2 regions of the Streptomyces achromogenes genome follow, and region 1 is predicted to be linked to the other one. Evidence: riboswitches for the same ligand, from Rfam matches in the RefSeq annotation. Region 1 holds a riboswitch; the other holds the start of a gene.
The links. A riboswitch is a leader RNA that binds a small molecule or an ion and turns the genes downstream of it on or off. The one in region 1 is predicted to bind S-adenosylmethionine.
Positions count from the first base shown of each region.

Region 2: another riboswitch for S-adenosylmethionine. It lies ahead of QF032_RS11510 (aminotransferase class V-fold PLP-dependent enzyme); the one in region 1 lies ahead of thrC (threonine synthase).

Region 1 covers NZ_JAUSYH010000001.1:4,052,667-4,063,960, reverse strand. Annotated here, with positions in the region: gene QF032_RS18110 (extracellular solute-binding protein) at 1-1,278, shown strand, start outside; gene QF032_RS18105 (DUF3263 domain-containing protein) at 1,326-1,643, shown strand; gene otsB (trehalose-phosphatase) at 1,673-2,539, shown strand; gene QF032_RS18095 (alpha,alpha-trehalose-phosphate synthase (UDP-forming)) at 2,633-4,048, opposite strand; gene QF032_RS18090 (glucosyl-3-phosphoglycerate synthase) at 4,165-5,109, opposite strand; SAM riboswitch class I at 5,274-5,429, shown strand; gene thrC (threonine synthase) at 5,448-6,746, shown strand; gene QF032_RS18080 (MoaD/ThiS family protein) at 6,743-7,018, shown strand; gene QF032_RS18075 (cold-shock protein) at 7,469-7,675, shown strand; gene groL (chaperonin GroEL) at 8,078-9,700, shown strand; partial or broken gene QF032_RS18065 (hypothetical protein) at 9,865-10,098, opposite strand; gene QF032_RS18060 (hypothetical protein) at 10,156-10,230, opposite strand; gene QF032_RS18055 (hypothetical protein) at 10,260-10,520, shown strand; gene QF032_RS18050 (NADH:flavin oxidoreductase) at 10,657-11,294, shown strand, end outside.
Region 2 covers NZ_JAUSYH010000001.1:2,537,235-2,548,528, reverse strand. Annotated here, with positions in the region: gene qcrA (cytochrome bc1 complex Rieske iron-sulfur subunit) at 1-820, shown strand, start outside; gene qcrB (cytochrome bc1 complex cytochrome b subunit) at 817-2,463, shown strand; gene trpD (anthranilate phosphoribosyltransferase) at 2,610-3,674, shown strand; SAM riboswitch class IV at 3,750-3,866, shown strand; gene QF032_RS11510 (aminotransferase class V-fold PLP-dependent enzyme) at 4,048-5,412, shown strand; gene QF032_RS11505 (Lrp/AsnC family transcriptional regulator) at 5,529-5,810, opposite strand; gene QF032_RS11500 (rhomboid family intramembrane serine protease) at 5,807-6,634, opposite strand; gene QF032_RS11495 (hypothetical protein) at 6,817-7,056, shown strand; gene QF032_RS11490 (NYN domain-containing protein) at 7,124-8,467, shown strand; gene QF032_RS11485 (C40 family peptidase) at 8,681-9,715, shown strand; gene QF032_RS11480 (C40 family peptidase) at 9,938-10,960, shown strand; gene QF032_RS11475 (hypothetical protein) at 11,000-11,294, shown strand, end outside.

The DNA.
Region 1 (11,294 bases):
GCACGGAAGTCAGCAACGATCACGGCAACCGTGGCGGGGGTGACCGCGCTCGGCCTGGCCGCGGTCCTCACCGGCTGCGGACTGGCCTCGGGTTCCGACGACGTCACCCTCAGACTCGTCGCCGCCGACTACGGCGACAGCGGCGCCAACAGCTCGAAGAAGTACTGGGACCGGCTCGTCGCCGCGTACGAGAAGGACCACCCGGGCGTCACCGTCGACGTCAGCGTGTACTCCTGGAACGACGTGGACGCGAAGGTCAAGGCGATGGTCGACGCGGGCGACGCCCCCGACATGGCCCAGATCGGCGCCTACGCCGACTACGCGGCGGACGACCTGCTGTACAAGGCGGGCGAAGTGCTCTCCATCCCCGTCGAGGCCGACTTCGTGCCCCAGCTCGCCCGGGCGGGACAGGTGCGCGGCCTGCAGTACGGCATGCCGTTCGCCTCCTCCACCCGGCTGCTGTTCTACAACAAGACCCTCTTCGCCCGGGCCGGCATCAGCGCGCCCACCACCTGGGCCGAGCTCGCGAAGGACGCGCGGGCGCTCAAGAAGGACGGCGTGAAGTACCCCTACGCGCTGCCCCTCGGCCCCGAGGAGGCGCAGGCCGAGACCCTGCAGTGGCTGCTCAGCGGCCGGGGCGGCTACACCCAGACGGTCAGCAGCTACAGCTTCGACTCCGCCGAGAACGTCGAGACCCTCGACTGGCTGAAGACCGACCTGGTCGGCAAGGGCCTGACCGGGCCGGTCGCGCCGGGCAGGCTGAACCGGGCCACCGCGTTCGCGGCCTTCGCCGCCGGCGACGTGGGCATGCTCAACGGGCATCCTTCGCTGATGAAGACGGCCGCCGCCAAGGGCGTCGAGTTCGGCATGGTGCCGATGCCCGGCCGCGACGGCCCCAGCAAGACCTCCCTGGGCGTCGCCGACTGGATGACCGCCTTCAAGCGGGGCGGGCACGGCGACGAGATCGGCGACTTCCTCGACTTCGTCTACAGCGAGAAGAACGTGCTGGACTTCTCCCACGAGTACGACCTGCTGCCGGTCACCACCTCCGCGTCCCTGGTCATGGGCACGGCCAAGGAGGACGCCGACCTCAAGCCGTTCCTCGCGGAGCTGCCGCTGTCGGAGAGCTACCCCGTCGGGCGGACCTCGTGGGCCAAGGTCAGCGCGCAGATCAAGAAGCGGATCGGCCAGGCCGTGACCGCGAACGGCAGCCCCGCCGACGTGCTCGGCGACCTGCAGACGACCGCGACGACGCTGGAGAGCGCCGCCGGCGAATGAGCCGGATGTCAGCGGCGGGCGTTACCGTGCGGGTCATGGAGGCGGGCATGGAAGCGAGCGGCGAGGCGGGCAGCGAGCCGGGCACGGAAGCGGGCGGTGAGGCCGGGACGGAAGCGGGCCGGGAACGGCGGGCGGACGCGGACGGGCCGGGCGCGCGGGAGCGCGCCATCCTCGCCCTCGAGCGGCGCGGGTTCCCCGGCCCCGGCGCGAAGGAACGGGCCATACGCGAGGAACTGGACCTGTCGCCGGTGCGCTACTACCAGCTCCTCAACGCCCTCCTCGACGACGCCCGCGCACTGGCCCACGACCCGGTCACGGTGAACAGGCTGCGCAGAGTACGAGAAGCGAGACGGACGGAACGTTAGCGGCGGCGCTCGCTGGTTATCGTCCCTGTATGGGCACCCCTCAGACGCACTCCACGGCACCCGGTCCGCTTCCCGTTCCGGTCACCCCGGCGGGCCGCGCGGCGCTCGACGCGATCGTCGGCCGCCCGTCGGCCGCCCTCGTCGCCCTCGACTTCGACGGCACCCTCGCCCCGATCGTCGAGAACCCGCAGGACGCGCGGGCGCACCCCGACGCCGTCCCCGCGCTCGCCGCGCTCGCCCCGAAGGTCGCCGGCGTGGCCGTCGTCACCGGGCGGCCCGCCGAGGTCGCCGTACGGCACGGCGGCTTCGCCGGGGTAGCGGGGCTGGGCCGGCTCACCGTGCTCGGCCACTACGGCGCCGAGCGCTGGGACGCCCGCACCGGCGCCCTCAGCGCCCCCGAACCGCACCCCGGCGTGGCCGCCGTCCGGGACGGGCTCCCGCGGGTCCTCGCGGCCGCCGGGGACCGGCCCGGCGTCTGGATCGAGGAGAAGGGCGGCCGGGCCGTCGCCGTGCACACCCGCCGCGCCGACGACCCCCAGGCCGCCTTCGACGCCCTGCGCGGCCCCCTCACCGACCTCGCGACCCGGCACGGCCTGATCGTCGAACCCGGCCGCATGGTCCTGGAGCTGCGCCCGCCGGGCATGGACAAGGGCGTGGCCCTGCTGGACCACGTCCGCGAGACCGGCGCCCGGTCCGTGCTCTACGCCGGCGACGACCTCGGCGACCTCCCCGCCTTCGCCGCCGTCGAGAAACTGCGCGCCGACGGCGTCCCCGGCCTGCTGGTGTGCAGCGGCAGCACGGAGGTCGGCGAACTGGCCGAGCGCGCGGACCTCGTCGTCGACGGGCCCGCCGGGGTCGTACGGCTGCTGCGGCAGCTGGCGGCACGGCTCGGCTGAGCCGCGTACGGCGCGGCGGGCGAGCCCGGGCATGCCGTCGACGGCCCGCCCCGGTTCGCGCCGGCCCGCCCGGCGCGTGCCGCGGCCGGCCGCTCAGCCCGGCTGCGTCGCGCGCAGGGCGTTCAGCTGGTCCAGGAACCAGCGGGCCGGCGGCAGCGCGGTCGCCGCGGCGGACAGCCGCTTCGTGCGCTCGGCCCGCTCCCCCGGCGCCATGGACAGCGCCTCGTGCAGGGCGCGGGCGGTCTCCAGGACGTCGTACGGGTTCACCGTGATCGCGTCCTCGCGCAGCTCCCAGTACGCGCCCGCCTCCCGGGACAGGACCAGCGCGCAGCCCTCGTCGGAGACGACCGGGACCTCCTTGGCGACCAGGTTCATGCCGTCGCGGATCGGGTTGACCAGCGCGACGTCCGCGAGGCGGTAGGCGGCCAGGGAGCGGGCGAAGTCGTCCTTGAGGTTCAGCAGCACCGGGGTCCAGCCGGGCGTGCCGTAACCGGCGTTGATCTCGTCCGTCACCCGCTGCACTTCGGCCATGTAGTCCCGGTAGACGGCGAGGTCCTGGCGGGAGGGGTAGGCGAAGGCCACGTGGACGACCCGTTCGCGCCATTGCGGGTGGTCGTCGAGCAGCTGCCGGTAGGCCAGAAGGCCGCGCACGATGTTCTTGGACAGCTCGGTGCGGTCGACGCGGACGATCGCCTTGCGCCCCTCGCCGATCTCCTCGCGCAGCGCCACGATGCGCTCCTCGACGTCCGGGCGGTGCGAGCGCTCGCGCAGGAAGTCGGCGTCCGCGCCGAGCCCGTGCACACCGACCTCGGTGCCGGCCAGGCCCCCGACGGACTGCTCGCAGCAGGCGGTGAAGGCGTCCGCCCAGCGCCGGGTGAGGAAGCCCAGCCGGTCCGCGCCGAGCATGCCCCGCAGCAGCTGTTCGCGGATGTCGTCGGGCAGCAGCGCGAAGTAGTCCGGGGGCGCCCACGGCGTGTGCGAGAAGTGCCCGATGCGCAGGTCGGGGCGCAGTTCGCGGAGCATGCCGGGGACGAGACACAGGTGGTAGTCCTGGACCAGCACCGCCGCGCCGTCCGCCGCATCCTCGGCGAGCGCCTCGGCGAAGGCCCGGTTGTAGGTCTCGTACGCCGCCCACTGGCGGCGGAACCCCGCGTCGAAGACGGGCTCCAGCGGGGTCTGGTACAGCAGGTGGTGGACGAACCAGAGCACCGAGTTGGCGATGCCGTTGTACGCGTCGGCGTGCACGTCGGCCGGGACGGGCAGCATGCGCACGCCCTCCTCGCCGACACCGCGCCGGACCGCCTCGCGGTCGCCGTCGGAGAGCGCCGAGCACACCCAGAGCGCGCCCGCGTCGGGGCCGATGGCCGACAGACCGGAGACCAGTCCGCCACCGCCGCGTTTCGTGTGCAGCGAGCCGTCCTCGCGCACCTCGTAGGAGACCGGACCGCGGTTGGACGCGACCAGCACCTCGGCACCCCGGGCGGCAGACGTGTCGTGCGTGGAAGCCATAAGCCTCAACCTAGCCCGCTCTGTAAACCCTCAAACGTACGGTCGCGCTGTGTGGAGGGGCCGTATCCGGCCGTGTCCTCACTGCCGGCGCCCTGTCGCGGGGGACGGGCACGCGGTCAGGCCACCTTGCGGCGGGCGTACTCCGCGATGTCCGTCATCGGCGGCCGTTCCTCCGTGTCGACGGAGTAGGTGTGCGGCTCGAAACCGTCCGGGCCGCGCTCGAACTGGGTGAGGGCGGGGCGGACGAGGTGGCCGCGGGCCAGCCGCAGCTGGGCGGTGCGGTAGATCGCCGCCGCCATCCGGCCCAGGGCCTGGCCGTCCTGGTGGCGGTGCTTGCGCACGCCGACGTCGACCTGGGCGAGGGCGTCGAGGCCCACCAGATGCAGGGCGTCGACCAGCATGCCCAGCTCCACGCCGTAGCCCACCGGGAAGGGCAGCTGCTCCAGCAGGCTCCGGCGGGCCGCGTACTCGCCGCCGAGCGGCTGCACGAACCCGGCGAGCTGCGGCCAGTGCATGTTGAGCAGGGGGCGGGCCATCAGCTCGGTGACGCGTCCGCCCTGACCGGCCGCGCCGCCCAGCGGACGGTCGTACATGGCCTTGACCAGGTCCACGTCCGGATCGGTGAGCAGCGGGCCGACGATCCCCGAGACGAAGTCGGAGGAGAACTCCCGCAGGTCGGCATCGATGAAGCAGACCACGTCCCCGCGGGTGACCAGCAGCGAGCGCCACAGCACCTCGCCCTTGCCGGGCGCGGCCGGGATGCGGGGGAGTATCTCGTCGCGGTGGACGACGCGCGCGCCCGCCGCCGCGGCCACCTCGGAGGTGCGGTCGGTCGATCCGGAGTCGACGACGACGATCTCGTCGACGAGCGGGACCTGCCGCATGAGGTCGTGGCGGATCACGGCGACGATCTCACCGACCGTCTCCTCCTCGTTGAGCGCGGGCAGCACGACGCTCACCGACTGGCCCGTGCGCTGTTTGGCGGCGAGAATCCGGTGCAGTGGGCGGTCCGTCAGGGACCAGGAACGGGTGCTCAGCCAGCGCTCGACTTCTTCCAGCACGTCGGCGGCTCCTCTGCGCTCTCTCGGCGAGACGGTCCTGCGTGATCCATCTCGCGGTTCGGACGACTATCTCAACTGTCCTGGCCTTCGGTTACAGTCTTGGACAACGCCGGTGACCATCGCATGTCAGGGTCGTCGACGCCCACAGATCAACAACCGAATACCGCTCATCCAGAGGGGCAGAGGGACACGGCCCGATGAAGCCCCGGCAACCCTCCAGTCGGTTCTCGTAGATCAGTGTTGATCGTTCAGCGAGGCTCCCGGCTCGGGAAGGTGCCAAATCCGTCTCACGGCGAAGTGCGTCGTGAGGAAGATGAGGAGAAAGGGCCTCGCCTCACATGGCTGCGCAGACTGTTGCAAGCACCACGGACTCTACGACCTCCGCTGTCGACCTCGGTCCGGCCACCGCGTTGAGCTGCCGCGAGTGCGGCCACCGCGTCCCCCTCGGTCCGGTCTTCGCGTGCGAGAAGTGTTTCGGCCCGCTCGAGATCGCGTACGACTTCTCCTCCTACGACACGGAGGAGCTGCGGAGGCGTATCGAGGCGGGACCCGCGAACATCTGGCGCTACGCGCCGCTGCTGCCCGTCCCGGCGGACGTGGCCGGCAAGCCGAACATCAACCCCGGCTGGACCAAGCTCGTGCAGGCCGACAACCTCGCCCGCGAGCTGGGCGTCGACGCCGGCAAGCTCTTCGTCAAGGACGACTCCGGCAACCCGACCCACTCCTTCAAGGACCGGGTCGTCGCCCAGGCCATCGAGGCCGCCCGCGCGTTCGGCTTCACCACGCTCTCCTGCTCCTCCACCGGCAACCTGGCCGGCGCCGTGGGCGCCGCCGCGGCCCGCGCCGGCTTCCGCTCGTGCGTGTTCATCCCGCACGACCTGGAGCAGGGCAAGGTCGTCATGGCCGCGATCTACGGCGGCGAGCTCGTCGGCATCGAGGGCAACTACGACGACGTCAACCGCTTCTGCTCCGAGCTCATCGGCGACCCGGCGGGCGAGGGCTGGGGCTTCGTCAACGTCAACCTGCGGCCCTACTACGCCGAGGGCTCGAAGACGCTGGCGTACGAGATCTGCGAGCAGCTCGGCTGGCGGCTGCCCGACCAGCTGGTGGTGCCCATCGCGTCCGGCTCCCAGCTCACGAAGATCGACAAGGGTCTGCAGGAGCTGATCAAGCTCGGGCTGGTCGAGGACAGGCCGTACAAGATCTTCGGTGCGCAGGCGGAGGGGTGCTCCCCGGTGTCCGTCGCCTACAAGGCCGGGCACGACGTGGTCCGTCCCCAGAAGCCGAACACCATCGCCAAGTCGCTGGCCATCGGCAACCCGGCGGACGGCCCGTACGTCCTCGACATCGCGCGGCGGACCGGCGGCGCGGTGGAGGACGTGAACGACGAGCAGGTCGTCGACGCGATCAAGCTGCTGGCGCGCACCGAGGGCATCTTCGCGGAGACGGCCGGCGGCGTGACCGTGGGCGTGACGAAGAAGTTGATCGAGAACGGTCTGCTGGACCCGACGAAGACCACCGTCGTCCTGAACACCGGTGACGGACTGAAGACCCTGGACGCGGTGGCCGGCACCGGACTCACCGCGACCATCCGCCCCAACCTGGACTCTTTCCGAGAGGCTGGCCTCGCATCATGAGCGTCACTGTTCGCATCCCGACCATCCTGCGCACCTACACCGGCGGTCAGGCCGAGGTCTCGGCCGAGGGCGCGACCCTCGGCGAGGTCATCTCCGACCTGGAGAAGAACCACACCGGCATCGCCGCGCGCGTCCTGGACGACCAGGGCAAGCTGCGCCGGTTCGTCAACGTGTACGTGAACGACGACGACGTCCGCTTCGAGCAGGGTCTCGAGACGGCGACTCCGCCCGGCGCCGGGATCTCGATCATTCCCGCCGTCGCCGGTGGCTGACCGCTGGTCAGTACCCGCCGGTAGTAACCGTCGGTAATAGTGATTACCGAGAGTTCATGAAATTGCCCTCTCCGCGATAGAAGCGGAGGGGGCAATTCAGTGTGGTTGAGCGCGATACAGTTGGGGAACCGGGTCCTGATCACCGGCTCCGGAGCCTTTTCTTTTCGCCCGCGCCCGACAAGAAGCAGCCAAAGTGCGTGCTGCTTTTGTGGCTTTTGTGGCTTTTGCAGGGCCCGACTTGCCCTGAATTCAGGCGAATTCTCGCCACATTCCGGATCCCTTGCGTCCAGAATTCTCGTCCGAGTGACCTGTTGCAGAGGGCAGTTGGACAGCTACATTCGGCCTCGGTCGACGCGTTCCGGCGCACGCCCCCAACCAATGGGGGGTGAGGTCTGACCCGGATCCGCGAAGTGCGGGTCTGTGCAAGGGCCAGTAATAGGGGAGTTAGGCATGGCTCAGGGCACCGTCAAGTGGTTCAACGCGGAGAAGGGGTACGGCTTCATCGCGGTCGACGGTGGTGCGGATGTTTTCGTCCACTACAGCGCGATTCAGATGGACGGCTACCGCACCCTGGAGGAGGGTCAGCGAGTCGATTTCGAGATCTCGGCTGGCCAGAAGGGGCCGCAGGCGGACATGGTCCGGCTCGCGACCGGCTGAAGCACGCGCCGACTGACAGCGTCGTTCTTCTGTTTCATCTTCGAAGGGCTCGCGCCTCCCGGGGCGCGAGCCCTTCGGCATGCCCGGGGACTGGGCGGCCCCCCGGGGTGGCCTCCCCGACCTCCGAACACCGACCCCGCCCCCCGATCCCGGCCGGCGGGCGCGCGGCGGGACCGGACGCCCCCTGTTCACCTGCGGATCGTCCCGAGGCGCTTGCACTCGGCAGGGGCGAGTGCTAATCATTGGCGTTAGCACTCTGAAGGTGAGAGTGACAACGAAGGACCGGGTCGGTGAGGCCCGCAGGCCAGGTGGGGCAAGGAACCACCCGGCCGGCGAGCCGTCCGTCGCGGGCGCGGGCGCGGTCCGAAGGAATCACCCCCAGTCCTGGAGGGACCACTTCACATGGCCAAGATCATCGCGTTCGACGAGGAGGCGCGGCGCGGCCTCGAGCGCGGCATGAACCAGCTCGCGGACGCCGTCAAGGTGACGCTCGGCCCCAAGGGCCGCAACGTCGTCCTCGAGAAGAAGTGGGGCGCCCCCACGATCACCAACGATGGTGTCTCCATCGCCAAGGAGATCGAGCTCGAGGACCCGTACGAGAAGATCGGCGCCGAGCTGGTCAAGGAAGTCGCGAAGAAGACGGACGACGTCGCCGGTGACGGCACGACCACCGCGACCGTCCTCGCCCAGGCCCTCGTCAAGGAAGGCCTGCGCAACGTAGCCGCCGGCGCCAACCCGATGGCTCTCAAGCGCGGCATCGAGAAGGCCGTCGAGGCCGTCTCCGGCGCCCTGCTCGAGCAGGCGAAGGATGTCGAGACCAAGGAGCAGATCGCCTCCACGGCCTCCATCTCCGCCGCCGACACCCAGATCGGCGAGCTCATCGCCGAGGCGATGGACAAGGTCGGCAAGGAAGGCGTCATCACGGTCGAGGAGTCGCAGACCTTCGGTCTGGAGCTCGAGCTCACCGAGGGCATGCGCTTCGACAAGGGTTACATCTCGGCGTACTTCGCCACCGACATGGAGCGTATGGAGGCCGTCCTCGACGACCCGTACATCCTGATCGCGAACTCCAAGATCGCCAACGTCAAGGACCTGCTCCCGCTCCTCGAGAAGGTCATGCAGGGCGGCAAGCCGCTGCTGATCATCGCCGAGGACGTCGAGGGCGAGGCCCTGTCGACCCTGGTCGTCAACAAGATCCGCGGCACCTTCAAGTCCGTCGCGGTCAAGGCCCCGGGCTTCGGCGACCGCCGCAAGGCGATGCTGAACGACATCGCCATCCTCACCGGCGGCGAGGTCATCTCCGAGGAGGTCGGTCTCAAGCTCGAGAACACGACCCTCGACCTGCTCGGCAAGGCCCGCAAGGTCGTCATCACCAAGGACGAGACGACCATCGTCGACGGTGCCGGCGACTCGGACCAGGTCGCGGGCCGGGTCAACCAGATCCGCGCCGAGATCGAGAACAGCGACTCGGACTACGACCGCGAGAAGCTGCAGGAGCGCCTGGCGAAGCTCGCCGGCGGTGTCGCGGTCATCAAGGCCGGCGCCGCCACCGAGGTGGAGCTCAAGGAGCGCAAGCACCGCATCGAGGACGCCGTCCGCAACGCGAAGGCCGCCGTCGAGGAGGGCATCGTCGCCGGTGGTGGCGTGGCGCTCATCCAGGCCTCCGCCGTCTTCGAGAAGCTGGAGCTCGAGGGTGACGAGGCGACCGGCGCCAACGCCGTGCGCATCGCGCTCGAGGCCCCGCTCAAGCAGATCGCCGTCAACGGTGGTCTCGAGGGTGGCGTCGTCGTGGAGAAGGTCCGCAACCTCCAGGTCGGCCACGGCCTGAACGCCGCGACCGGCGAGTACGTCGACATGATCGCCGAGGGCATCATCGACCCGGCGAAGGTGACGCGCTCCGCCCTGCAGAACGCCGCCTCCATCGCCGCGCTGTTCCTCACCACCGAGGCCGTCATCGCCGACAAGCCGGAGAAGGCCGCCGCGCCCGCCGGCGGCGGCATGCCGGGCGGTGACATGGACTTCTGATCGACCGGTTCCGGTTGATCGACTGTCCTTCGATCCGAGGGCGGTACCCCCAGCTACGGCTGGGGGTACCGCCCTCGGGCGTTTCAGCGGGCGTACCTCTTGAGGGGCTCGGTGTCGAGGGTGACGCTCACGGGCGGTGGAAGCTCGAGGGTCGCGCCCGACGTCGCCCACCAGCCGTCGTCACGCGCGGTACGGGTGAACCACGTTCGGGTGATCCAGCGGAATTCGCCCGAGGCCGTCTCCAGCCGTTCCCGGCCCCGCCTCAGATGCCCGGCCTGCTGGATGCGGTTGAGGGCGGTTCGGAGCGCGCACTGTCCGTACGGGAGCTGCTTGGCCAGCGTCCTCACGGAGATGCCGGTGCCGTCGGGGAGCCGGTCGACGTACGCGGCGATGGCCGCCCAATCCAAGCAAAGAGGGCTCGGAGCTGGACGCTTGAGCTTCGGGGCGGGTGCGGATCAGCCCACCTCGAGGTTCTCCACGAACGCGGACCACGCCTCCGCCCGGAACGCGAGCTTCGGGCCTAGGGGGATTCTGGAGTCCTGGACGGGGATGAGGCGGGGTGGCCGGGGGCGACCTCCTGCGGATCGGGGAGGTCATGGAGCACGTGGGCGGGCGGGTGCAGCTGGGGCCGGTGGGTGGCGGACGGGAGTGGGACCGTCTGCCGGAGGACGTGGAAGAGGCGGCGCCGGGCGATGTGCTGCGCGAGCGGGTGCGCCGGCTGAACCGTGACGCGCTGCGCCACGGCGGGGACCTCGAGCACATCGCCCGGATCACCGGCCGGTCCGCGGAGTGGGTGGTGGAGCGCGGGACCGTTCCCTGAGAGGAGCGTGTCCGGGATCACGTGGGGATGCGGGAGGCGGCCGGAATGCGGTCGGGGGTGGCGGGGTTGTGGATGGGAGCACTCGATGCGTGTGCACATACCAGCCGGTTCAACGTCGTCCCGAGGAGTCCCCCACGTGAGCATCACCCCGCCTGCCGCGTCGCGCGCCGCCGAGATCCTGTCCCGGCCGGTGTCCATCAACGGGCTGACCGTCCCGAACCGCATCGTCATGGCCCCCATGACGCGCATGTTCTCCCCGGACGGCGTCCCCGGCGAGGACGTCGTGTCGTACTACGGTCGGCGCGCCGCCGCCGGTGTCGGCCTCATCGTCACCGAGGGCACCTACGTCGGGCACGACTCCGCCGGGCAGAGCGACCGGGTACCCCGGTTCCACGGGACGGAGCAGCTCGCGGGCTGGGCGAAGGTCGCCGAAGCCGTGCACGCGGGCGGCGGGAAGATCGTGCCGCAGCTGTGGCACATCGGGATGGTGCGCAAGCAGGGTGAGCCGCCGTACGCGGACGCGCCCGCCGTCGGGCCCTCCGGCATCCGGCTGGACGGCACCGAGGGCACCGGCAAGGCGATGACCCAGCGCGACCTGGACGACGTCATCGGCGCGTTCGCCGAGGCCGCGGCCGCCGCCGAGCGCATCGGATTCGACGGCGTCGAGCTGCACGGCGCCCACGGCTACCTCCTCGACCAGTTCCTGTGGGCCGGCACCAACCGCCGGACCGACGCCTACGGCGGCGACCTGGTGGCCCGCACGAAGTTCGCCGC
Region 2 (11,294 bases), 1.5 Mb from region 1:
CGCCGACAAGTCGATCTTCGTGTTCCCGATCGGCCACCTCAGCGCGCTGAACTTCGCGCTGGGGCTGACGCTGGGCACGGCGCTGTTCACCATCGGCGCCGGCGCGGTCCACTGGGCCCGCACCCTGATGTCGGACGTGGAGGTCGCCGACGAGCGCCACCCGATCGCCGCGAGCCCCGAGGTCCGCGCCAAGGTCCACGCGGACTTCCGGCAGGGCGCCAAGGAGTCCGCGTTCGGCCGCCGCAAGCTGATCCGCAACACGCTGTTCGGCGCGGTCGCCCTGGTGCCGCTCTCCGGCGTCGTGCTGCTGCGCGACCTCGGCCCGCTGCCCGAGGACAAGCTGCGGCACACGCTGTGGGCCAAGGGCAAGCTGCTCGTCAACATGAACACGAACGAGCCGCTGCGTCCTTCGGACGTGGCCGTCGGTTCTCTCACCTTCGCCAAGCCCGAGGGCCTGGAGGAGCACGACGAGGACTTCCAGAACGAGATCGCCAAGGCGGCCCTGATGATCGTCCGGCTCCAGCCGGAGAACATCAAGGACAAGCGCGAGCTCGAGTGGTCGCACGACGGCATCGTGGCGTACTCGAAGATCTGCACCCACGTCGGTTGCCCGATCTCCCTGTACGAGCAGCAGACGCACCACGTGCTGTGCCCCTGCCACCAGTCCACCTTCGACCTCTCCGACGGCGCCCGAGTGATCTTCGGTCCCGCCGGTCACGCCCTGCCGCAGCTGCGCATCGGTGTGAACGACGAGGGCTACCTCGAGGCGCACGGCGACTTCGAGGAGCCCGTCGGTCCTGCTTTCTGGGAGCGCGGATGAGCACCACAGAGAACCACGAGAGCAACGAGTCCCGTGCACGCGGGAAGGCTCCGGCCGGCGAGCGGATCGCGGACTGGGCCGACGGCCGGCTGGGGATCTACTCCCTCGCCAAGGCCAACATGCGCAAGATCTTCCCCGACCACTGGTCGTTCATGTTGGGTGAGGTCTGCCTCTACAGCTTCATCATCATCATCCTCACGGGTGTGTACCTGACGCTGTTCTTCCACCCGTCGATGAACGAGGTGGAGTACCACGGCAGCTACGTCCCGCTCCAGGGACAGCTGATGTCCGAGGCGTTCAGCTCGACCCTGCACATCTCCTTCGACGTGCGCGGCGGTCTGCTCATCCGGCAGATCCACCACTGGGCGGCGCTGATCTTCCTCGCCGGCATGTTCGTGCACATGATGCGCGTGTTCTTCACGGGTGCGTTCCGCAAGCCGCGTGAGGTCAACTGGCTGTTCGGCTTCCTTCTGTTCGTCCTCGGCATGTTCACCGGGTTCACCGGTTACTCGCTCCCGGACGACCTGCTCTCCGGCACCGGTGTGCGCTTCACCCAGGGCGCGATCCTGTCGATGCCGGTGGTCGGCACGTACATCTCGTTCTTCCTCTTCGGCGGCGAGTTCCCCGGCCACGACTTCGTGGCGCGGTTCTACTCCATCCACATCCTGCTGCTGCCCGGCATCATGCTGGGTCTGGTGGTGGGCCACCTGATCCTGGTCTTCTACCACAAGCACACGCAGTTCGCGGGCCCCGGAAAGAGCAACAAGAACGTCGTCGGCATGCCGCTGCTGCCGGTGTACATGGCCAAGGCCGGAGGCTTCTTCTTCCTGGTCTTCGGCGTCATCGCGGTCATCGCGGCGATCGCGCAGATCAACCCGATCTGGGCGATGGGCCCCTACCGTCCGGACCAGGTGTCGACCGGCGCCCAGCCCGACTGGTACATGGGCTTCGCCGAGGGCCTGATCCGCTTCATGCCGGGCTGGGAGATCAACCTCTGGGGTCACACGCTCGTCCTGGGCGTGTTCATCCCGCTGGTCCTGTTCGGCGTGGTCCTCGCGGCGCTGGCGCTCTACCCGTTCATCGAGTCCTGGATCACCGGCGACAAGCGCGAGCACCACATCCTGGACCGCCCGCGCAACGCGCCGACCCGTACGGCGCTCGGCGTCGCCTGGGTCACGATGTACATGATCACGCTGGTCGGCGGTGGCAACGACCTGTGGGCCACCCACTTCCACCTGTCGATCAACGCGATCACCTGGTTCGTCCGGATCTTCTTCTTCGTCGGACCGGTCATCGCGTACATCCTCACCAAGCGGATCTGCCTCGGTCTGCAGCGCCGCGACAAGGACAAGGTGCTGCACGGCCGGGAGACCGGCACCATCAAGCGCCTGCCGCACGGTGAGTTCATCGAGATCCACGAGCCGCTCAGCCAGGAGCAGCTGCACACGCTCACGGCGCACGAGCAGTACGAGCCGGCCGCGATCGGCGCCACGGTCGACGACAACGGCGTCGAGCGCAAGGTGACGGGCAAGGAGAAGCTCCGCGCCAAGATCAGCGGAGCGTACTTCGGCGAGGACCAGCAGATCCCGAAGCCCACCGTCGAGGAGTACAAGGAGATCACGAGCGGCCACGGCCACCACTGATCGCTGAGGCGTCGCCACGCCGCGGTGAAAGGGCCCCGTCCGGTTGTCGGACGGGGCCCTTTGCCGTGCCCGTCGGCTGGATAGGGTGGGCACACACGTCTTCCACGGCACCCACGGAAGATCCGTACGACACCCAGGAGCGGCTGATGAGCGCTGTGACCCCCGCTGGAGGCGACATCGCGGCGGGCCGTTCCTGGCCCGACGTGCTGAACGGCCTGCTCTACGGCCGCGACCAGGGCGCGGACGCCACGTTCTGGGCGCTGGACCGGATCATGCGCGGCGAGGCGACCGACGCGCAGATCGCCGGGTTCGTGGTGGCGCTGCGGGCCAAGGGCGAGACCGTCGAGGAGATCAACGGGCTGGTCCGGGCGATGTACGAGCACGCCAACCTGATCGAGGTGCCGGGGCCGACCGTCGACATCGTCGGCACCGGCGGCGACGGCGCGAAGACGGTCAACATCTCCACGATGTCGGCGATCGTCGTGGCCGGTGCGGGAGCCACGGTCGTCAAGCACGGCAACCGGGCCGCGTCCTCCGCGTCCGGCGCCTCGGACGTCCTGGAGAAGCTCGGCGTCAACCTGGAGCTGACCCCGCGCCGGGTGGCCGAGGTGGCCCAGGAGGCCGGGATCACCTTCTGCTTCGCGATCAAGTTCCATCCGGCGCTGCGTCATGTCGGCGCGGCGCGCGGCCAGTTGGGCATCCGCACGGTGTTCAACATCCTCGGCCCGCTGACCAACCCCGCCAGGGTGCGGGCGCAGGCCGTCGGTGTCGCCGACCCGCTCATGGCGCCGGTCGTCGCGGGCGTCTTCGCCGAACGAGGCAACTCGTCCCTGGTCTTCCGGGGCGACGACGGCCTCGACGAGCTGACCACGACGGCCACCTCCCACGTGTGGGTGGTGCGCGACGGCAAGGTCACCGAGGAGACCTTCGACCCGCGCGACGTCGGCCTCGACCTGGTTCCGGTGGAGGCGCTGCGCGGCGGGGACCCCTCGTACAACGCGGAGGTGGCCCGCCGTCTGCTGGAGGGCGAGCGCGGCCCGGTGCGGGACGCGGTGGTACTGAACTCGGCGGCGGCGCTCGTGGCGCTCGAGCCGGGCGGCGGGACGCTGGCCGAGGAGATCCGGGCCGGCATGGCACGGGCGGCCCAGTCGCTCGACTCCGGGGCGGCCAAGCGGGCGCTGGAGCGCTGGGTGGCCGCCAGCAACGCCTGACGTCCGTGAGACGCGGTCCCGCCATCCGGACACGGGTTGCGGGACCGTGATCGGCTCGCGTAGGTTCCTGTACCAGGTCATGAGTGACAGTCATGAGGCCCCGGCCGACTGTCCGGCAACCCTCCGTCCGTGGCGGGGTGCCCCGGGTGAAGACCAGGCCGTGGGCAACGAGGTCCACGGCAAGCGCGGATCCCTCGCACTCTTTCGAGTGAGAACGCCAGGGGTCCTGGGTCGTCCGAGGGAGTCTCCTGTGAGCAAGCGAATGCGCTAGGGCGTCGAGCCCCGCCTCCGCACACCCCTTTTCGCCTTCCTCCGTGCTCGAGCCATGTCCGCTCGCGCGGCGGTTCCCCCTTTCCTCTCACGGGAGTTCGCCATGTCCGTCTCCACCGCTGCCGTCACCCGCCCTGTCTGTGCCCCGTTGGACGTTCTGGGCCGTGATGTCACCGTCCCGCTCGTCACCGGCGGCGAGGTCGCCTACGCGGCCCTCGACTACGCCGCCAGCGCCCCCGCCCTCCAGCGCGTCTGGGACGACGTCGCCGCCTACGCCCCGTACTACGGCAGCGTGCACCGCGGCGCCGGCTACCTCTCCCAGCTCTCCACGGACCTTTTCGAGAACGCCCGCGCAACCGTCGCCGAGTTCCTCGACTGCCGCCCGGACGACCAGCTGGTCTTCACCCGCTCGACGACGGACTCCCTCAACCTGCTGGCCCGCGCCCTGCCCGCCGACTGCCAGGTCTTCGTCTTCGAGACCGAGCACCACGCGTCCCTGCTGCCCTGGCAGGACGCCCGGGTCACCTACCTCGACGCCCCGCGCACCCCGGGCCGGGCCGTGGAGACCCTGGAGCGGGCCCTCGCCGCCCGCGACCCGCACGGCCCGGCGCTGGTCTGCGTCACCGGCGCCTCGAACGTCACCGGCGAGCTGTGGCCGGTGCGCGAGCTGGCGGCGGCGGCGCACGCCCACGGTGCCCGGATCGTCCTGGACGCCGCCCAGCTGGCCCCCCACCACCCCGTGTCGGTCCAGGACCTCGACGTCGACTGGATCGCCTTCTCCGGCCACAAGCTGTATGCACCCTTCGGCTCCGGAGTGCTGGCCGGCCGCGCGGACTGGCTGGTCGCGGCGGACCCGTACCTCGCCGGCGGCGGCGCGAGCCGCAAGGTCGCCCGCCGCGAGGACGGGGGAGTGGACGTGGAGTGGCACGAGAGCGCGGCCCGCCACGAGGCCGGCTCCCCGAACGTGATCGGCGCCTACTCCATCGCGTCCGCCTGCAGGGCCCTCACCGAGGCCGGCTTCGACGCCCTGGTCGCACGCGAGCGGCACCTGATCGAGAAGGTGCGCACGGGCCTCGCGGCGGTCCCGGAGGTCCGCGTCCTGTCCCTCTTCGGCGACGACGCCCCGCGCGTCGGCGTGATCTCCTTCGTCGTCGAGGGCTGGAACAGCTCCCACTTCGCCGCGGCCCTGTCCGCCGAGTACGGCATCGGCGTCCGCGACGGCCTCTTCTGCGCCCACCCCCTGGTCCGCACCCTCCTGGGCGGCGCTCCCGAGACGCAGGGCGAGTGCGGCGCCCCCGAGGCGGCCCCGGGCGAGAAGTCCCTCAACGCCATCCGGGTGAGCTTCGGCGCGGGCACCCCCGACGAGCACGTCGATCGCTTCGTGACCGCGGTCCGTGAGCTGGTGACCGAGGGAGCGAAGTGGCGGTACCGCACGGAGGACGGCCGCTGCGTCCCGGCAGTGGACTGACTGACCCCACCGGAAGCCATCACCCCTCCCGTGAGGGGTGATGGCGACCCCCTCAGGGGCGCGGGGAACTGCGCACCCGATCCGCCCCACCCGCGGAGCGAACCGCGGAGCGAACCCTACGAGTCCAGGCCGATCGCGAACGCCGCCTCGAGGTCGTGCTGCGAGTACGTGCGGAACGCGACGTGCGTGTCCGTCCCCTCGACCCCGGGGATCTTGCTGATGCTGCCCGGGATGACCTCGGCGAGGTCCTCGTGCTGCTTCACGCGGACCATCGCGATGAGGTCGTAGGTGCCCGTCACGGAGAAGACCTCGCTCACGGACTCCAGCGAGGCGATCCGCTCGGCGATCTCGGGGATCCGGTCCACGCTGGTCTTGATGAGGACGATCGCGGTGATCACGGCTGGTTCTCTCCCTCGGAGGCCGGAGCTGGGGCGGCCTTCACTCTAGTCGCCCGCCCGTCGCCCGCCGCCGCCCTTCCCGGGCGTCCCGAGCGTCCCGGGCGTCCCGGCGGACCCTTCCCGCTCCCGAAACGGGACCTGCTCCCGAAACGGGCCCACGCGTAGACGAGCCCGAGCCCGAAGCCCATCAGGTGCGCCAGGTACGCCACCCCCGGGCCCTGGGACGCCCGTCCGGCCGCCGCCCACTGCAGGGCCACCCAGAAGGGCAGCACGATCCACGCCGGGAAACGCAGCGGCAGGAAGAACAGGAAGGGGAGAAGACTGGTGACCCGCGCCCGCGGGAACAGGTACAGAAACGCGCCGAGCACCGCGGAGATCGCCCCGGAGGCCCCGACCAGGGACTGCGAGGACCCGGCGTTGGCGGCGGCGTAGCCCAGCAGGGCCAGGTAGCCGCAGCCGACGGTGAAGAGGGTGAACTCGACGCGGCCCATCCGCTCCTCGGTCATCGCCCCGAAGACGTAGAGGAAGAGCATGTTGCCCAGCAGGTGCACCCAGCTGCCGTGGACGAAGAGGGCGGTCGCGGGAGTGAGGACGGCCCGGGGCGCGCCCTCGAAGAGCTCGGCGGGCACCACCCCCCAGCGCCGGAAATAGGCCCGCTGCGCGGCCAGCAGCTCGTCGCCGGCCCCGTACGCCGGATCGAGGCCCGAGGCGGGGCTGATCAGGAAGATCAGGCAGCACAGGGCGATCAGTCCGTAGGTCACCGGCGCCGCGGGGGCCCGGATCGCTCTGCCGGGCGTCCCGTTCCCGTTCCAGTTGCTGATCATGGGTACAGAGCATGACGTAACGGGACGCACGCACCCGGAGCGCCTCGCCGCCGCACGGCCGCCGTGGACGGACGGGCGGCGGGTACCCGCCAGGCCGTAGGGTTACGAGCCACACGCACGGGGGAGCCTCCGGCCCGACCCGGCACAGCGAGCACGACACCAGAAGGAAGTGGAAAGTCACGATGACGGTTCCCCTGCCGACCGCCGCCACGCGGTGGCGTTGCACTCTCTGCGGCAACCTCACGCGGTTCGACGTGACGCGCTCGTCGAAGGTCGTCGAGTACGTGCACCTCGACCTCGCGGGCGAGCCGAAGGTCGAGGAGCGCGAGGTGGTCAGTGAGACCATCGAGTCGGTGCGGTGTCGCTGGTGCAACGCCGTGGACCAGGTGGAACTCGTGGATCGGCCGGGCGCCGGTTCCTGACGACGGCGTCCCCCGCTCGAGCGAGTCGAGAGTGGGGGAGGGCCCGCACAGTATTGGGGTGTGACGGATGGTGGAGAGCGCAGGCGGGGGGCCGGGCGACGGCGCCGCCGAGATGCTCGACCGTCCGCTGCCGGACGGCGTGCGGCGCAGGGTCGTCACGATCGTCTCCGACGGCTTCGGCGGACTGACCGTCGGCGAACTGCCCGCCCAGTTGCGTCAGTACGCCCGTTTCGCGCCCAACCGGCGCGCCAAGTTCGCGGGCAACGCGATGGCGGCCGCGCTGGAGACCGATCCGCTCTTCAGGCAGCGCATCGCCGAGAAGTTCAGAGAGGCCCAGCCGGAGCTGTCCGGCGCTCTCGACTCCGGCTCGCCCACCCCGGCCGCGGACCCGCTCGACGTGGCGGCCGCGGCCTACGTTCTGCGGCCCGTCGGCTGGGTGAAGCTGGTGACGTCGGCCGGCGAGGAGGCCCAGCGGGCCGACGCCGAGCGGGCCGACGAGGAGAGTCGCGCCGAGCTGGAGCGGCTGCGCGAGGAGCTCGAGCGGGCGCGGGAGCAGACCCGGTCGGACACCGAGCGGCTGCGCGCCGAGCTGGACGCGGCGAAGAAGGAGACGGAGTCGCTGCACCGCAAGCTGCGGTCGGCCCTCAGCGACGTCAAGCGCGGCGAGGCCGCCCTGCGCAAGGTGCAGAGCGAGATGGAGACCGTGCGCACCGAGGGGCACACCCAGGTGTCCGCCGCGGAGAGCGAGTCACGGCGGCTGAAGGCGCGTCTGGGTGAGGCCGAGGCCGCTCTGGAGGCCGCCCGGCGCGCGGCCCGCGAGGGGCGCAGCGTCGAGGACATGCGGGTGCGGCTGCTGCTGGACACGGTGCTCGACGCGGCCCAGGGGCTGCGCCGCGAACTGGCGCTGCCGCCGGTGTCGGTGCGGCCGGCGGAGACCGTCGACGCGGTCGAACCGGGACGAATGACCCCGAAGGACATCGCCGCACGTGCCTTGTCGGAGCACGATCCGGCCATTCTCGACCAGTTGCTCGCGTTGCCGCAGGCGCATCTCGTGGTCGACGGCTACAACGTCACCAAGACGGGCTATCCGCAGATGCCGTTGGAGAAGCAGCGGCTGCGGCTCCTGGGGCAGCTCTCGCAACTCGCCGCGCAGACCGGCGCCGAGGTCACCTGTGTCTTCGACGGCGCCGAACTCGTCGCTCCGGTGCTGCTCGCGCCGCCGCGCGGGGTGCGGGTGCTGTTCTCCAAGCCGGGCGTCACGGCCGACGAGCTGATCCGGCAGCTGGTGCGGGCCGAGCCGCCGGGCCGGCCGGTCATCGTCGCCTCGACCGACCGCGAGGTGGCCGACGGGATCGCGAAGGCGGGTGCCCGACCGGTGGCTTCCGCGGTGCTTCTGAAGCGACTGTCCTGAAGGTCGAAGTTGCGGGCTAAATGACCGAATTAGCGGAATCGTCACGCAACATAGCGTCAATCAGTCCATCACTGCACGTGAGTTGTGTGAAAAAACTGCGTTGCGTGATGGGTTTTTTCCGCCGGGGGATTTGAACTGATCACGGAGAGGTCACTAAGGTCTGGTGATCGAACCTCCAAACGGGTGATCACTCAAAAGAAGGAGCCCGTCTCCGTGGCGTCCCATCGTCGACCGAAGCAGCCCAGTCGCGCGCGCGTGACCGTGCTGACCACCGCAGCCGCCGCTGCCGTCGTGCTGAGCTCGCAGGCCGCCAACGCGGCGCCGAGCGAGAAGCTCAGCAAGGACGAGGTCAAGAGCAAGGTCGACAAGCTCTACGAAGAGGCGGAGCAGGCCACCGAGACGTTCAACGGGGCCAAGGAGAAGCAGGAGAAGCTCCAGAAGGAGATCTCCACCATCCAGGACAACGTCGCCCGCGGTCAGGCCGACCTCAACGAGCTGCGCGACTCCATGGGCCTGGCGGCCGCGGCCCAGTACCGCACCGGCTCCATCGACCCGTCCCTGCAGCTGCTCCTCTCCTCGAACCCGGACGACTATCTGGACAAGGCGTCCGCCGCCGACCAGCTCAGCGGCCAGCAGGTCGAGGCGCTGAAGAAGATCCAGGAGAAGCAGCGCGAGCTCGCGCAGGAGCGCAGCGAGGCGTCCGCCAAGCTCAAGGACCTCGCCACCACCCGCACCGAGCTGGGCAAGAAGAAGAAGGAAGTCCAGGCGAAGCTGGCCGAGGCGCAGAAGCTCCTCAACACGCTGACGGCCAAGGAGAAGGCCGCCCTCTCCGCCGCCGACGCCCGCGCCAGCCGCGACGCCGGCGAGCGGGTCGACCTCGGCGACGCCCCGGCCGGCTCCGGCCGTGCCATGGCCGCCTTCCAGGCCGCCCAGACCCAGCTCGGCAAGCCGTACCAGTACGGTGCCACCGGCACCGCCACGTACGACTGCTCGGGCCTGACCTCCTGGGCCTACGCCCAGGCCGGCGTCCACATCTCGCGCACCTCGCAGGACCAGGCCAACGACGGCACGCGCATCTACAGCAAGGCCGACCTCAAGGTCGGCGACCTGGTCATCTTCTACGGCGACCAGCACCACGTCGGCCTGTACGCGGGCAACGGCCAGGTCCTGCACGCCCCGCGCACCGGCACCGTGGTGCGCTACGAGTCGATCAACAACATGCCGTTCCAGTTCGGCGTCCGGATCTGATCCACGCCTAGGCCGGGACCTGATCGTCCTCAAGATCAGGACACCACGCCGCCCGAACGGGCGAATCGTGGCGACGAGAAGTGACCCCACGCCCCGCCGGTGACCTGCGTCAGCGGCGGGGCGTCACTGTGCGTGCCCGCCGAGGTCTTTGGCCGACCCCCTGTCGCGGGGCTACTGTCTGCCGCGTTTCCCTGTCCGCCGGTGGAAGGAGCGCGGCTTCCTGTGGGGTCCCATCGTCGCCTTGCACAGTCCGGGTTCGACCGGGGCGCGTGCAGCGCCCTGAGCGTGCTGTCCGTCGCGGCCGCCGCACTCGGCGCCGTCTCAGCCGTACCGGCCACGGCCGCGCCGCACGACGGCACCCGTGCCGACGTGGACCGTCTCTACGCGGAGGCCGAGAAGGCCACCGAGGCCTACAACAAGGCCGACGAGCGCGCCGACACCCTGCGCGAGCAGGTCGGCCTGGCCCAGGACCACATCGCGCGGCAGCAGGAGCGCGTCAACGGCATGCGCGAGCGGCTCGGTTCGCTGGCCGGCGCCCAGTACCGCTCCGGCGGCCTCGACCCCTCGCTGGCGCTGCTGCTCTCCGACGACCCCGAGGAGTACCTCGCCAACGCCTCCGTCCTCGACCGCATCACCGCCCACCAGGCCACCGAACTGCGCACCCTGCAGAACGCGCTGCGGGAGCTCACCCAGGAGCGCTCCGAGGCCGCCCGCAAGCTCGCCGAGCTGGAGAAGAGCCGGGGGGCCGTCAGGCGCCACAAGCAGACCGTGGAGCAGAAGCTCGCCCGGGCCCGGCAGCTGCTCAACTCGCTGCCGTCCGACGAACGCGACGCCTACGACCGGGCGTCCCGGTCCGGTCGCGACGGCCTGGCCGGCCTCACCGGCGACCTCCCGGCGTCGGGCCGGACGGCCGCCGCCGTGGCCGCCGTGCGCTCCGCGCTCGGCAAGCCGTACATCTGGGGCGCCAACGGCCCCTCGGGCTTCGACTGCTCGGGCCTCATGCAGTGGTCGTACGCGCAGGCCGGGGTCTCCCTCCCGCGCACCTCGCAGGCCCAGGCGCACGCCGGACGGCGGGTGCCGCTCTCCCAGGCGCAGCCCGGCGACATCGTCACCTACCGCTCCGACGCCAGCCATGTCGGCATGTACGTCGGCAACGGGCAGGTCATCCACGCCCCCTACCCGGGCGCGCCGGTGCGCTACGACCCGGTCGGGATGATGCCGGTCTCGTCCGTCACCAGGCCCTGACCGGGTCCCGTACGCCGCCTGCGCCGTACGATCGGGAGAATGGCCGGTCGAAGGCGGGCGCGCGGCGCCCGGGTGCGCGGGCTCTGTCTGCTGCTGGCCCCGCTGCTCGCCGGGTTGGTCGCCTGCGGCGGGCGCGCCGGACCGGACCGTGCGCAGGCCGACGTCCAGCGGGTCCTCGACCGGCGGGCCGCCGCGGTCCTCGACCATGACGTGCGTGCCTACGCGGCCACCGGCACCGCGACCGGGTACGCCGCGCTGCGGGCCGTGCCGCTGGCCGCCTGGTCGTACCGGGTGACGGCGCTGCACCGCGCCGGGGACGCCGCCACCGCCGACG